DNA from 4 places in the Paenibacillus sp. 7541 genome. Region 2 is predicted to be linked to each of the others. Evidence: predicted binding sites of a transcription regulator. Region 2 holds the regulator's gene; each other region holds the start of a gene.
The links. The regulator Rex, encoded in region 2, represses fermentation and respiration genes when NADH is low (regulators of the CRP and FNR family bind a similar motif). The targets are predictions, from matches to a motif close to TTGTGAAATATTTCACAA.
Positions count from the first base shown of each region.

Region 1: CHH75_RS18550 (cytochrome ubiquinol oxidase subunit I) is a predicted target of Rex. The motif match lies at 1,885-1,902, and genes of this name have one in related genera.
Region 3: CHH75_RS01830 (nitrate/nitrite transporter) is a predicted target of Rex. The motif match lies at 1,904-1,921, and genes of this name have one in related genera.
Region 4: CHH75_RS12835 (TorD/DmsD family molecular chaperone) is a predicted target of Rex. The motif match lies at 1,661-1,678, and genes of this name have one in related genera.

Region 1 is NZ_NQLZ01000030.1:97,884-101,035, reverse strand. It holds gene cydB (cytochrome d ubiquinol oxidase subunit II) at 1-391, opposite strand, end outside; gene CHH75_RS18550 (cytochrome ubiquinol oxidase subunit I) at 378-1,784, opposite strand; gene CHH75_RS18545 (hypothetical protein) at 2,017-2,427, opposite strand; gene CHH75_RS18540 (HAD family hydrolase) at 2,926-3,152, shown strand, end outside.
Region 2 is NZ_NQLZ01000015.1:222,925-226,076, forward strand. It holds gene dinG (ATP-dependent DNA helicase DinG) at 1-1,167, shown strand, start outside; gene CHH75_RS10265 (redox-sensing transcriptional repressor Rex) at 1,213-1,878, shown strand; gene CHH75_RS10270 (amidohydrolase) at 1,853-3,152, shown strand, end outside.
Region 3 is NZ_NQLZ01000002.1:28,959-32,110, reverse strand. It holds gene CHH75_RS01845 (GAF domain-containing protein) at 1-83, shown strand, start outside; gene CHH75_RS01840 (PAS domain-containing sensor histidine kinase) at 116-1,153, shown strand; gene CHH75_RS01835 (response regulator transcription factor) at 1,153-1,800, shown strand; gene CHH75_RS01830 (nitrate/nitrite transporter) at 1,982-3,152, shown strand, end outside.
Region 4 is NZ_NQLZ01000020.1:32,464-35,615, forward strand. It holds gene mobA (molybdenum cofactor guanylyltransferase) at 1-294, shown strand, start outside; gene moaA (GTP 3',8-cyclase MoaA) at 363-1,367, opposite strand; gene CHH75_RS12835 (TorD/DmsD family molecular chaperone) at 1,712-2,389, shown strand; gene CHH75_RS12840 (efflux RND transporter permease subunit) at 2,492-3,152, opposite strand, start outside.

The DNA.
Region 1 (3,152 bases), on a different contig from region 2:
GCAGAAACGGAGGCAGCACGCTGCCGAGAAAAATTGCCGCATCCCATACTTTTTTCCAGCGGGTGTTATCGACCTTTCCCCGGAATTCAAAGGCGACCCCGCGCCCGATGAGCGCCAGCAGCAAAAACACAAGCGGAATATAGAAGCCGCTGAACAGCGTGGCATACCAGTTCGGGAATGCGGCAAACATCGCACCCCCGGCGGTCAGCAGCCATACCTCGTTCGCATCCCAGAACGGACCGATCGAGTTGATAAGAATACGACGCTCTGTGTCGTTCTTCGCGAGAAACCGGGTCGACATGCCCACTCCGAAATCGAAGCCCTCCAGAAAAAAGAAACCGATAAACAACACAGCAACGAGAATAAACCACAGTTCATTAAGAGACAGCATTGTAGTCCTCCTCCTTCGCGAACGGGTCGCTCACATGTTGATCGCCCGTCTCTTCCGCATATGGCCCTTTCTTGATGACCTTCACGAACAGATAGGCCATTACGACAGCCAGAACGGCATAGATCGCAGTAAACGTAATAAGTGAGAACAGAATGGAGCCTGCGCTGACGTTAGGCGATATGCTGTTCTCTGTTGTTATCAGTCCGAATACCGTCCATGGCTGACGCCCGATCTCCGTCATAATCCATCCGGTTGTATTGGCTATGAACGGCAGCGAAATGCTGTACAGCATCAGGCCCATGAACCATTTGCCGGCCTGCTCCAGCTTCCTGCGCAGTGCCAGCCACGTGCCATACAAGCCAAGCAGAATCATGATTGTGCCAGACGCCACCATAATCCGGAAGCTCCAGAAGGTCGTTCTCACCGGCGGAATATAGTCACCAGGCCCATACTCCTGCTCGTATTGGGCTTGAAGCTCCTTCATCCCGACCACTTCCCCGGAAAACTTGCTGTAAGACAAGAAGCTCAGCAAATACGGAACCTTCACTTCCATGGCGTTCTGCTGCTTCTCAGGATCAATAGCCGCAATGACCGTCCATGGCGCCGGATCATCACTTGTCTCCCACAAGCCTTCCGCCGCCGCCATCTTCATCGGCTGGGTTTGCACCAGGTACTGCGCCTGCTGATGACCGAATACGGCTACGAGTATAGAGGATATCAGCCCTACAACAACCGCGATGTGGAAGGACTTTTTGAAGAAGGTCACATCCTGCTTCCGCATCAGCTTATAGGCACTGACCCCGGTGACCAGAAATGCCCCTGTGGCGAGCGCGCCGAATATCGTATGCGGGAACTCTACCAGCAGCTGTCCATTCGTAATGAGCGCGAAGAAATCGTTCATCTCTGCCCGTCCGTTGTTGATGACATAGCCGACCGGACGCTGCATGAAAGAGTTGGCCGCCAATATCCAGAACGCCGACATGACCGTCCCCAGGGAAACCAGCCAGATCGAGAGCAGGTGAACCTTCTTGGACAGGCGGTCCCAGCCGAAGATCCACAAGCCGATGAAGGTCGACTCCAGGAAGAAGGCCAGCAGCGCTTCAATCGCCAGCGGCGCACCGAATACGTCCCCGACAAAGCGGGAGTAATCCGACCAGTTCATCCCGAACTGGAACTCCTGCAGAATGCCTGTTACGACCCCGACCGCAAAATTGATCAGGAACAGCTTGCCCCAGAACTTGGCCATCTTCTTGTACACTTCCTGGCCTTTCACCACATACATCGTCTCCATGATGGCAATCAGAAACGCCAGACCGATGGATAGCGGCACAAAAATAAAATGAAAAATGGTTGTCGATGCGAATTGAATTCGCGCCAGCATGACCGGATCCATAAAATACCCCTTTCTTTCCTTTCGATTGAGCATGCCTTGTGAAGTTCGGTTCGGCTGCTCACGGTTCTGTTTGTATTTTCGCAGAGGGATAATTTGAATATTGTGATAAAAATCACATAAATCAGCAGCACATGCGGGAAAAAGTTATAAATTCGTGACAAAAATCACTAATTAATCATGATGAAAAAAAGAAAAGCCCGCGCAGATCAGCGCCGGCTTACGTCCTCTCATATTAGCTTTTACATAAGAATTCATCCAGATTATACCGGCTGATGACACTTTCGAGCGTATTGCGATCCGATAAATACTCTACAGTATAAGTGCCGGAAACCGTTACCTTTCGGCCATCCTCCAGGTAGTCCAGATGAAGCACGCCATACTCATCAAATTCCCATTCATGAGCCACCCAATATATTGGAGAGGCCAAGCCTATGAACTGAATAACGACGATCGATCCATATACAAACTCTTCAGGCTCCTCGTATTCCTCGTATTCCTCATATTCCTCGTACAAGTCGTCTCCGGCGTCATATGCATTATATTGATGACGATCGATCCGGGATCGAATGATTTTGATTACGATAGCAGCCGCTGCAGCGACCGCCAAAAGGATAATAAAAGCCACACTGTTAGACCACGACACGTCCTATTCCCCTTCCAGCATCACCTGTTATGTACCTTGTTTCCTGATGATACAACTATGCATACTTGTTGCTTTTATCATATATCGGAAATCCAATTTCACAAGACGTTTCCTCAAAAAATGGGCCAAAACTAAAAAAAAATAATTTTTTTCTTAAAACAGCATGCCGGAGCGCGATGCCTCACGATCGTTATTGGTAACAGCCCTTCCGGATCAGGCGGAACAAATATGCTGATACACCGGGAATGAAACCGGATTCTAGCTAGCTTGCATTCTCCACAATCACATGAATGAAAAGCTTAAAATGCAAGTGCTTCCATCGATCCGTATGAAACCGCAATCACACTGCGTCAGATTATCTGCCGCGTTGACGACTTGACAAAGCTTATGTTACGGTTTTTTTAACGACAACGGCGAATTCAATTATGGGAACCGCCGGATATCCAACTCGTTTTGTTATATTAACTAACACTTTATTAACATAAGGGAGTGGTTAAATTGATCAAAGGTTTCATTTTTGATTTTGACGGAACGATCATCGATACCGAGACTGCCTGGTACTATGCTTTTCGCGAAGCCTACCAGGAGTATGGAGTAGAGCTGACACTCGCACACTATTCCACTTGTATCGGCACCAGCTTGAATTCTTTTAATCCTTACGAATATCTGATGACCGACCTGAACCTGCCCATTGATAAAGAGGAATTCCGCATCGCGGTTCAGCA
Region 2 (3,152 bases):
AAAAAGCCCAAGGATTGGGATAGTTTGGCCGAGATTGAGCGTCAGATTTATGTCACGCTGGGCGAATGTATTCGCAAAGGCGAGCAGCTTGCAGCTGAAATCAAGGAAGAGCTGGACGACTATGGCGCGGACAGTCTCATTACCGACATCACCGGCTTATTCAAGGATCTCGCTTCTCACCGTGAAGGGCTGCACCAGTTTATGGCTTTGGATAATGAAGGTATCGTATACTGGATGGAGGCAAGCTCGAATTTCAAGAGCAAGTCGCTTCAGATGTATGCCGTTCCGGTGGATGTCAGCGCGCAGCTGAAAGAGCTGTTTTTTGATAAAAAGCGGAGTGTCATTCTGACCTCGGCCACGCTGTCGGTAGATAAATCGTTTCAATTCATGATCGACAGCCTCGGTCTTCAGGAAGCAGCTGAAGAAGGGCAGCTGCATACGGTTCAACTGCCTTCGCCGTTTAACTACCGGGAGCAGGCGCTGCTTGTGATTCCGCGGGATTTCCCAAGCGTGAAGGGGACGGTGGGCGATCCGAAATTTGTGGATACGCTCGTTCAATCGCTGGCGCAAACGGCAGAGGCGACGAAAGGGCGGATGCTGGTGCTGTTCACTTCTTACCGCATGCTGCGTCAAGTGTACGAGCCCTTGAAGGAGGCGCTCTCCTCAAGCGAGATCGCTGTGCTGGGACAAGGGGTTGACGGGGGAAGCCGGACCAAGCTGATTCGCCGCTTTCAGGACAGCAGTGCATCTGTGCTGCTTGGCACAAGCTCGTTCTGGGAAGGGGTCGATGTTCCGGGCGAAGCCTTGACCTGCCTTGCGATCGTACGTTTGCCGTTTCAGCCGCCGAGCCATCCGCTGGTGGAAGCCAAGAGCGAACTGCTTCAGCAGCAGAAGAAGAACCCTTTTATGAAGCTGTCTGTGCCGCAGGCGGTCATCCGCTTTAAGCAGGGCTTCGGCCGGCTCGTACGGACCGCGCAGGACAAGGGAATCGTGATCGTCTTTGACACGCGTGTGATCGAATCCTACTACGGGAAATATTTCTTGTACTCGCTGCCGGGCCCGAAGATGGAGCATATGCCGACCGATCAGATGGTGCCGAGAATTGCCGAGTGGCTGAATCATAACAAGAAGAATGAAATCACCAATGACGAATCGTTATTACAATAGGAGCAAGCCGCAACATTTAATAGCCTGTTAATAGGGGGAGCATGCATGAAATCGGATAAAATTTCAGAGGCTGTCGTTCGCAGATTGCCAGTATATCTGCGATACTTGAATGAGCTTCACAAACGGGAGGTTACAACGGTATCCTCCCAAGAGCTGGGGCAGAAGCTCGACTTGAACCCGGCGCAGATCCGTAAGGATCTGGCGTATTTCGGCGATTTTGGCCGCAAGGGCATCGGTTATGATGTTTCTTATCTGATTGAGAAGATTCGCCAGATTCTGAAGCTGGACCAGAGAATTAATGTCGCGCTGGTCGGGGCAGGTAATCTCGGACATGCGCTATCCAATTACAATGCATTTCTTAAGGATAATATGAAAATCGTAGCCGTCTTCGATGCGCATCCGGCGAAAATCGGAACGAGCATCAACAATTTGACGGTGCAGCCGATGGAAGAGCTTGAGCGTACCGTGCGCGACAATGCGATCCGGATCGGGATCATTACCGTTCCGGATTTTGAGGCCCAGAATGTGGCGAACCAGCTGATTTCCGCCGGCATTGAGGCCATATTGAATTTTGCGCCTATTATTTTGAAAGCACCGGCACATATCCGAATCCATACGGCAGACTTTACGACAGACCTGCAAAGTCTGGCCTACTATTTGGATAACGGGAAGGAGGAATCGGCTCATGAAGAAACACAAGTGGATGGTTGAGAACGGCACCTTTGCTGTGTTAGAAGGCAACCAGTCGGTTATCAAGGGCTACATGGTGGTTGAGGATGACCGGATTACGTATATAGGGGAACAAAAACCGCAGATCGAGGAGCCGATCGAGATCATTGACGGAACCCATCTGCTGTTCCTGCCGGGACTGGTGAATACGCACGGCCATGCGGCGATGTCACTGCTCCGGGGCTACGGCGATGATCTGGCCCTGCAGGTATGGCTGCAGGAGAAGATGTGGCCGATGGAAGCCAAGATGAAGGCAGAGGACATTTATTGGGGAGCTTCCCTGTCAGTAGTCGAAATGCTGAAGGGCGGAACGACGGCTTTCGTTGATATGTACGATCATATGGATCAAGTCGCTTCGATTGTGGACCAGTCGGGAATGCGCGGCGTGCTAATGCGCGGCGTGATCGGCCTCTGTCCCCCTGAAGAGCAGCGTCAGAAGCTGAATGAAGCGATTGCGTTTGCGAAGGCGTGGCATGGGAAGGCCGATGGCCGCATCACATCGATGATGTCGCCGCATGCACCGTATACATGTCCACCGGAGCTGATCGAGATGTTTGTGCAGGCTTCTGAGGATCTAGATTTGCCGCTGCATACGCATATGTCGGAGACAAAAGCCGAAGTTCAGCAAAATGTGGATGATTACGGGCTCCGCCCGGTCGCGCATCTGGAGCGGCTCGGAGTATTCTCCCGACCGACACTGCTGGCGCATGCAGTTCATCTGACAGATGAGGAGATTGACATTCTTGCCAAGCACAACGTCGCGATCTCGCATAATCCGGGAAGCAACCTGAAGCTGGCAAGCGGCGTCGCGCGTGTCCCTGAACTGCTCAAGGCGGGCGTCACCGTCTCTCTCGGCACGGATGGTCCGGCGAGCAACAACAATCTGGACATGTTCGAAGAAATGCGGCTGGCTGCCCTCATTCATAAAGGGGTGAGCGGTGACCCGACAGCTGTACCGGCATCGGAAGCGCTGCGCATGGGTACGGAATATGGCGCGAAGTCCGCCTTCTTGAATGAGGTGGGCAGACTTGAAGTAGGCATGAAGGCTGACATGATCGCTCTGAACACGGATCAGGCCCATTTCCTGCCCCATACTGATTTCATCTCGCATGTCGTTTATTCGGCAAGCGCTAAAGATGTTGAGCATGTATGGGTGGACGGCAAACAGCTGGTTAAGAACGGGGAATGCCTCACCGTGGATGAGGAGCGCATTCGCCGTGAAGCCCAGCGCACGTTCGAGCGTCTGACGGCGCAGT
Region 3 (3,152 bases), on a different contig from region 2:
ATGAGGCGTCCTTTGCCCGATTCCAGAACAGCCTCGGAGCCTCATTGGGCGCTTTTCAAATCAGGGAGGTGTCGCAGCCTTGAACGCTTTGAGCGGAGAACGGCTAGGCGAGTTGATGAACAAGCTGTACCGGAACAGCATGGAAGCGATGATCTTCATCGACCAGGAGGGCAAGGTGATCGATATGAATCCTGCGGCGGAGCAGATTATCGACCCGCAAGTCATTGAGCAGATCCGTACAGGGGCTGATCCCTCCTTCTGTCAAACCTGTGAAGGCTATACCGATGAACAGGAACTGATCTCCTGTGCCCGGTGCTATCTGAATTATCCGCAGGGGGAATTTTCTTCCTTTCAGGTGTTTCTCAAGACTAGGGACGGGGGTGTCGTTCCGTTTGCCGCCAGCTACCATACGATTGATGAGGCTCGGGGGGTGCGGTTGCTGATGCTTCTGGATCTGACCAAGCAGCAGAAAACGCAGGAGATGCTGCAGCGCAACCATATGCTTAAATATGTCATTAAAGCGCAGGAGGACGAGCGCAAGCGAATATCCCGCGAGCTGCATGACAGCGTGGCTCAGGAGCTGCTCAGTTCGCTGGTCGATCTGCGCGTCATTAAATATATGGATGTCGGGGAGGATGTGCTGAAGAAGCTGCAGCATACCGAGCAGTCTTTGACACGGCTTCTGGATGATATCCGGCACTTGTCGGTAGAGCTGCGCCCTTCCTCCCTGGATGATCTGGGCCTCGAAGCAGCCTTCCGTTCTCATTTCAAGTGGCTGGAGAAAAATTACGGTCTGCTGGTGAAGTTCTCGGCCGAGCTTGCGGCGGCCCGGTACGGCAGCGAGATGGAGACGGTCGTTTATCGGGTGTGCCAGGAGGCGCTGCTGAACGCCCTGAAGTACTCGGGTGTGGATGAAGTGTACGTACGGCTGTGCGAAGAGAACGGCCATCTGCTGCTGACGGTGCGCGATGAAGGCGTAGGCTTTGATATGGTCATTGACGAGGCGAAGGGAACCGGCCTCGGCTTGTATGGGATGCGCGAACGCGCCGAGCTGGTGGGCGGCCAGTTTATGCTTCGTTCGGCACTCGGGGAAGGAACGACGGTTCAGCTCAGCATTCCGCTGTCCCGGGCAGAGCAGCAGGAGGTGGGATGATGAGGATTGTGATTGCGGACGATCATGCTGTTGTTCGGAGCGGATTTACGATGATATTGAACTATCAGGAAGACATGGAAGTGGTAGCGACGGCAGCGGACGGTCTGGAGGCTTATGCGATGGTGGCTCAGCACCGGCCGGATGTGCTGCTGATGGATTTGAGCATGCCGCCCGGGGAAAGCGGACTGATCGCCACCGGCAAAATCAGCAGCGAGTTTCCGGACACGAAAATTATCATTTTAACGATGTATGATGACGAAGATTATTTGTTCCATGTTCTGAAGAACGGCGCAGCGGGCTATGTACTGAAAAATGCACCGGACGACGAGCTTGTCTCGGCCATTCGCATGGTTCATGCAGGCGGCACCTATATCCATCCGCAGATGGCGACCTCCCTGGTGCGGGAATTCATCAAAAAGGACAGCGAGAGCGCCGAGCAGGATCCGTTCAACAGCCTGTCCAGGCGAGAGGTCGAAATATTGCCGCTGATCGCCAAAGGTTACGGCAACAAGGAGATCGCCGAGAAGCTGTATGTTTCCGTCAAGACAGTGGAAGCGCATAAGGCCAAAATTATGGAGAAGCTCAATTTGAAGAGCCGGCCGGAGCTGGTTGAATATGCGCTGAAAAAAAAGCTGCTTGATTTTTGATTTCCTCCGCCAGGCAGGGGGAGAGGTTTCGGCGCCTTTAAGTTATCCATTCATCATAATAGGGAAGTTCCTTGCTCAGGTTCAGGGAACTTCCCTATTATTTTTGTGAATAAGTGCACTTACAATGAAAACGGGGATCAATCGTAAGAGCCATTCATTATGCACAGAAAAGGTGATTAGAATGATCAAGAAGCTGCAGCTGCCGCTGCAAACGATGAATCTGGTGCTTGGGTTTATGGTATGGGTGATCATCTCGGCGCTGCTGCCCTTTATTCGGGAGGATATCGCCATCCCGGCTGACCGGATCGCCATCTTGACCGCCATCCCGGTTGTGCTCGGGTCCGTCTTGCGGATTCCGCTTGGCTATTATGCCAATGTGGTAGGGGCACGGATTGTGTTTATTGTCAGTTTTATTCTGCTGCTGTTTCCGGTGTATTTCATCAGCACGGCTTCAAGTGTAACGCACCTGGTAATCGGCGGCCTGTTCCTGGGGATTGGCGGCGCGGTATTCTCGGTAGGGGTTACCTCTCTGCCCAAATACTATCCGAAGGAAAAACTGGGACTGGTTAACGGCATTTACGGGATGGGCAACCTGGGAACGGCCATCACGACATTTGCTGCACCGGTCATCGCTACCCAGATCGGATGGTCGGCTACAATCCAAATGTACTTGATATTGCTGCTCGTCTTTGCGGCATTAAACGCCGTGCTGGGCGACCGGAAGGAGCCGAGGGTGAAAACCCCGGTGATGGAGCAGATCAAGGGTGTATATAGAAATGATAAGCTCTGGTATTTCTCGCTGTTTTACTTTATTACGTTCGGTTCATTCGTGGCCTTTACCGTATATTTGCCGAACTTTCTGGTCAGTCATTTTGAGCTGCCGAAGGTGGATGCAGGGCTGAGAACAGCCGGTTTCATCCTGATCGCCACCTTCCTCCGTCCGGTGGGCGGCTGGCTTGCGGATAAATTCAAGCCGCTGTTTCTGCTGATGGGGGTATTTATCGGCATGACCTTGGCGGCGGTTCTCCTGGCGTTCTCGCCGTCCATCGCGCTGTACACGGTTGGATGCTTAACCATCGCGGTATGCGCTGGGCTTGGCAACGGCATTATTTTCAAGCTGGTGCCGCTTTATTTCAATAAACAGGCGGGCATTGTCAATGGTATCGTGTCGATGATGGGCGGCCTGGGCGGATTCTTCCCGCCGCTGATGCTTTCCTTCATTCATTCGGCAACCGGCCAATACTCAATCGGCTTCATGGCGCTGTCCCAGGTTGCACTGGCCAGCTTTGTACTGGTTGTGTGGATGTATTATCAGGATAAGCTCGCCGTGACCTCCCAGGTGTTCAACTCTA
Region 4 (3,152 bases), on a different contig from region 2:
AGGGAGCCGGGGCTGGAGGCGGTCATTCCTGTGGCTGCCGGACGTGAGCAGCCGCTGCTGGCTGTCTATCGGCGGGACGTCAGGCATGGTCTGGAACGCAGACTGCAGAAGAGGGAGCTCCGTTTAACAGATTGGATCCTGGGGCTCCGCAAGGAAATCGTCGATGAGGCGCGGCTGGCGGAGCTGACTGGCCACCAGCCGGAACGGCTGCTCTTTAATATGAACAGGCCGGAGGATTATTCGGAAGCCTGCCGCTGGATCGGTCCCTCCGATCGGCAGCTTGGAGACGGATGACTGCTGACACCCCCGAAAAACAAAGGTCAGGCTGACCGCAATGGAGCGCGATCTGGCCTGACCTGATGTTATCCCCCGATCTGGGACATCCGACGCACGGTCGGTGTATGGCTTTGCGCTTTTCTTTCCAGTGCGAGCGCCATTTCATGATTTTGCGGCTTTGCTCCGAGCGCCTTGCGGAACATATCGGCGACGGCTTGCGGATCATCGACGACCCGGCGAACGTTGAATTCATCCGACCAGTACAGGCAGGCCTTAATGTTGCCGTCCGCTGTCAGTCTGAGCCGATTGCAGGAATCACAGAAGTGTTCGCTGACCGGATGGATCAGGCCGAACGAGCCAGTGGCCCCGGCCACTTTCATATTGCGGGAAGGACCGTTGCCGGAAGGGCCTTTCTCATCGACAACTTCCCAGCCGGCCTCCTGACATACTTCCTGAACCCGGCTCAGCGGCAGATACGAATTCCGCCAATCCTCGGAAGCCTGGCCAATCGGCATATATTCAATAAATCGGACGTGAAGAGGACGATCCAGCGTAAGCGCGATAAAATCGCGAATCTCATCATCATTGAAGCCCTTCATAAGGACCATATTCAGCTTGATCGGATCAAGCCCGGCCTCGTAGGCAGCCTCGATCCCGCTGAGCACACGCTCGACATTTCCTCCGCGGGTGATGCGCTCATACCGATCCGGCTGGAGGGAATCAAGACTGATGTTGATGCGGGTCAATCCCGCTTCCTTCAGTAATCTGGCCTTCGATGCCAGAAACATCCCGTTGGTGGTTAGTGAAATATCCTCGATGCCATCAATGGCAGAGATCATGCCTACCAGCGATTCCAGGTCCTTGCGTACAAGCGGCTCGCCGCCGGTCAGACGCACTTTGGAAACGCCCATCGGGGCAAGGACTCGGAGTACGGAAGCTATCTCCTCGAAACTCATAATTTGGTCGTGGGGTTGGAATTCCATTCCTTCTGCGGGCATACAATAGACACAACGAAGGTTGCATCGGTCCGTTACCGATATCCTGATATAATCATGGACCCGGCCGAAGGAGTCTTTTAACGGTTCGATCATGAGCATCCCCCTTTCGCTAGCTTCGCATGGTCACATTGTAGCTATTCCCCGGATAAGAGTCAATGCCGCAGTGCACGTCCGGAAACCGGACAGGCCTGTGGCATATGGACGCCGTGTAGTGAGGTTTATCACGGTAAGCGCTTTCGGTTTGGCGTATACTGAATTTGTCAAGAAACGAGGGGCTCCGTGGATAATGAAGTTATCGCGCTTCCGGAATGCGAAACTTCCCAAGTATTTCCGAAATTTTCGGAAAAAATGCAATTCCCTTTCATTAGACCTGCATCTAAGATATACTGTGAATGATATCACATCCAACAAGATCGGTTTCAGGTAGGAGGTTCAATATGACGATATCACCTGATCAAACTTTAGAGGTACCCGACGTCTGCCACAGGTGGCTTGAGAACCGCGGCGCGATTTATGAGCTGCTTATTGATTTTCTTGGACAATGGCCAACGTTGTCTCTCGTTGCAGAATGGAGCCGGGGAAGCGGAATTGGAAAAGCGGCGGAATTGTCCCAGGGAGGACAGGAGCTGCGCAATTATTTAAGCAATCGTTCACCGGAGGAACTGGTGCGCATCAGCGAGTATGAAGAGGCGGAGTACCGCCGGTTGCTGGCTTACTCCAAGCAGCGGCCGCTGACCGAAACGAAGTATACCAAGCGCGGTAACGCTCAGGATCTGGCGGAGTTTTACGCTTCCGTAGGGGTTGCGTTCAAGAAGCTGGAAGGGGAAGCGGACGATTACATCGCGATTGAGCTGGAGTTTATGACATTGCTCCATGACCGCATGATGAACAACACGTATTGCGAGGACAGCATGATTAAACTGATGGAAATTCAGGAGAAGTTTTTACAGGATCATCTGTTGACGTGGATTCCGTCGTTTTGCCAGGATTTAAGGACTGCTACCGATAGCCCGCTCTATCAATCGCTGTCGCGATTATTGGAGGAATTCCTTGTTCAGGATCTCCATATGCTGAGAACCTGGAGACAGCACCGGGATGTTAGTCGAATCTCTTGATCTGTCGTTTACAATATAGACGTGCAACCTTTGAATGATGAGGTTAGATAATATAAAGCCGCGGTCTCCATATCGGAGCCGCGGCTTTTCTGTTAATTGCGATCACTCTTGTACTTGTTTTCTGCGATATTTCATCAGGAATTCGTATACGATCGGAACGATGACAAGCGTCAGCAGCGTCGAGCTGATCAGACCACCGATAACGGTAATTCCGAGTCCGCGCGAGATGATGCCGGCACTGTTTTCCCATCCGAACACCAGCGGCAGCAGCGCACCGATCGTGGCTAAGGCTGTCATCAGAATTGGACGCAGACGCGTCGTTCCTGCTTCCAGCAGCGCCTCGCGCGTGCTGAGTCCCTCGCGCTCTTTATGAATAACGCGGTCGATCAGTACGATGGCATTGGTGACAACGATACCGATCAGCATGAGAACCCCCATCAGAGCGGATACGTTCAGAGTCTCACCCGCAACGAGCAGGCCGACAATCGCACCGATCACAATGAACGGCAGGGAGAACAGAATGGCGAATGGTGCGAGTCCGCCTCCGAATGTTACAACCAGAACGAAGTAGACGATGGCGATGGCCGCCAGCATGGCCAGACCTAGCTGTCCGAACGTTTCGTTAATCTGCTCGGTTACACCGCCGAACTGTACGGAGACGCCGTCCGGCAGATCCAGCTTGTCAACTTCAGCTTGCAGCTTCGAGGAAGCCGCACCAATGTCGCTGGTCAGAATGTCAGCCGTCACGGTAACCGTCATTCTG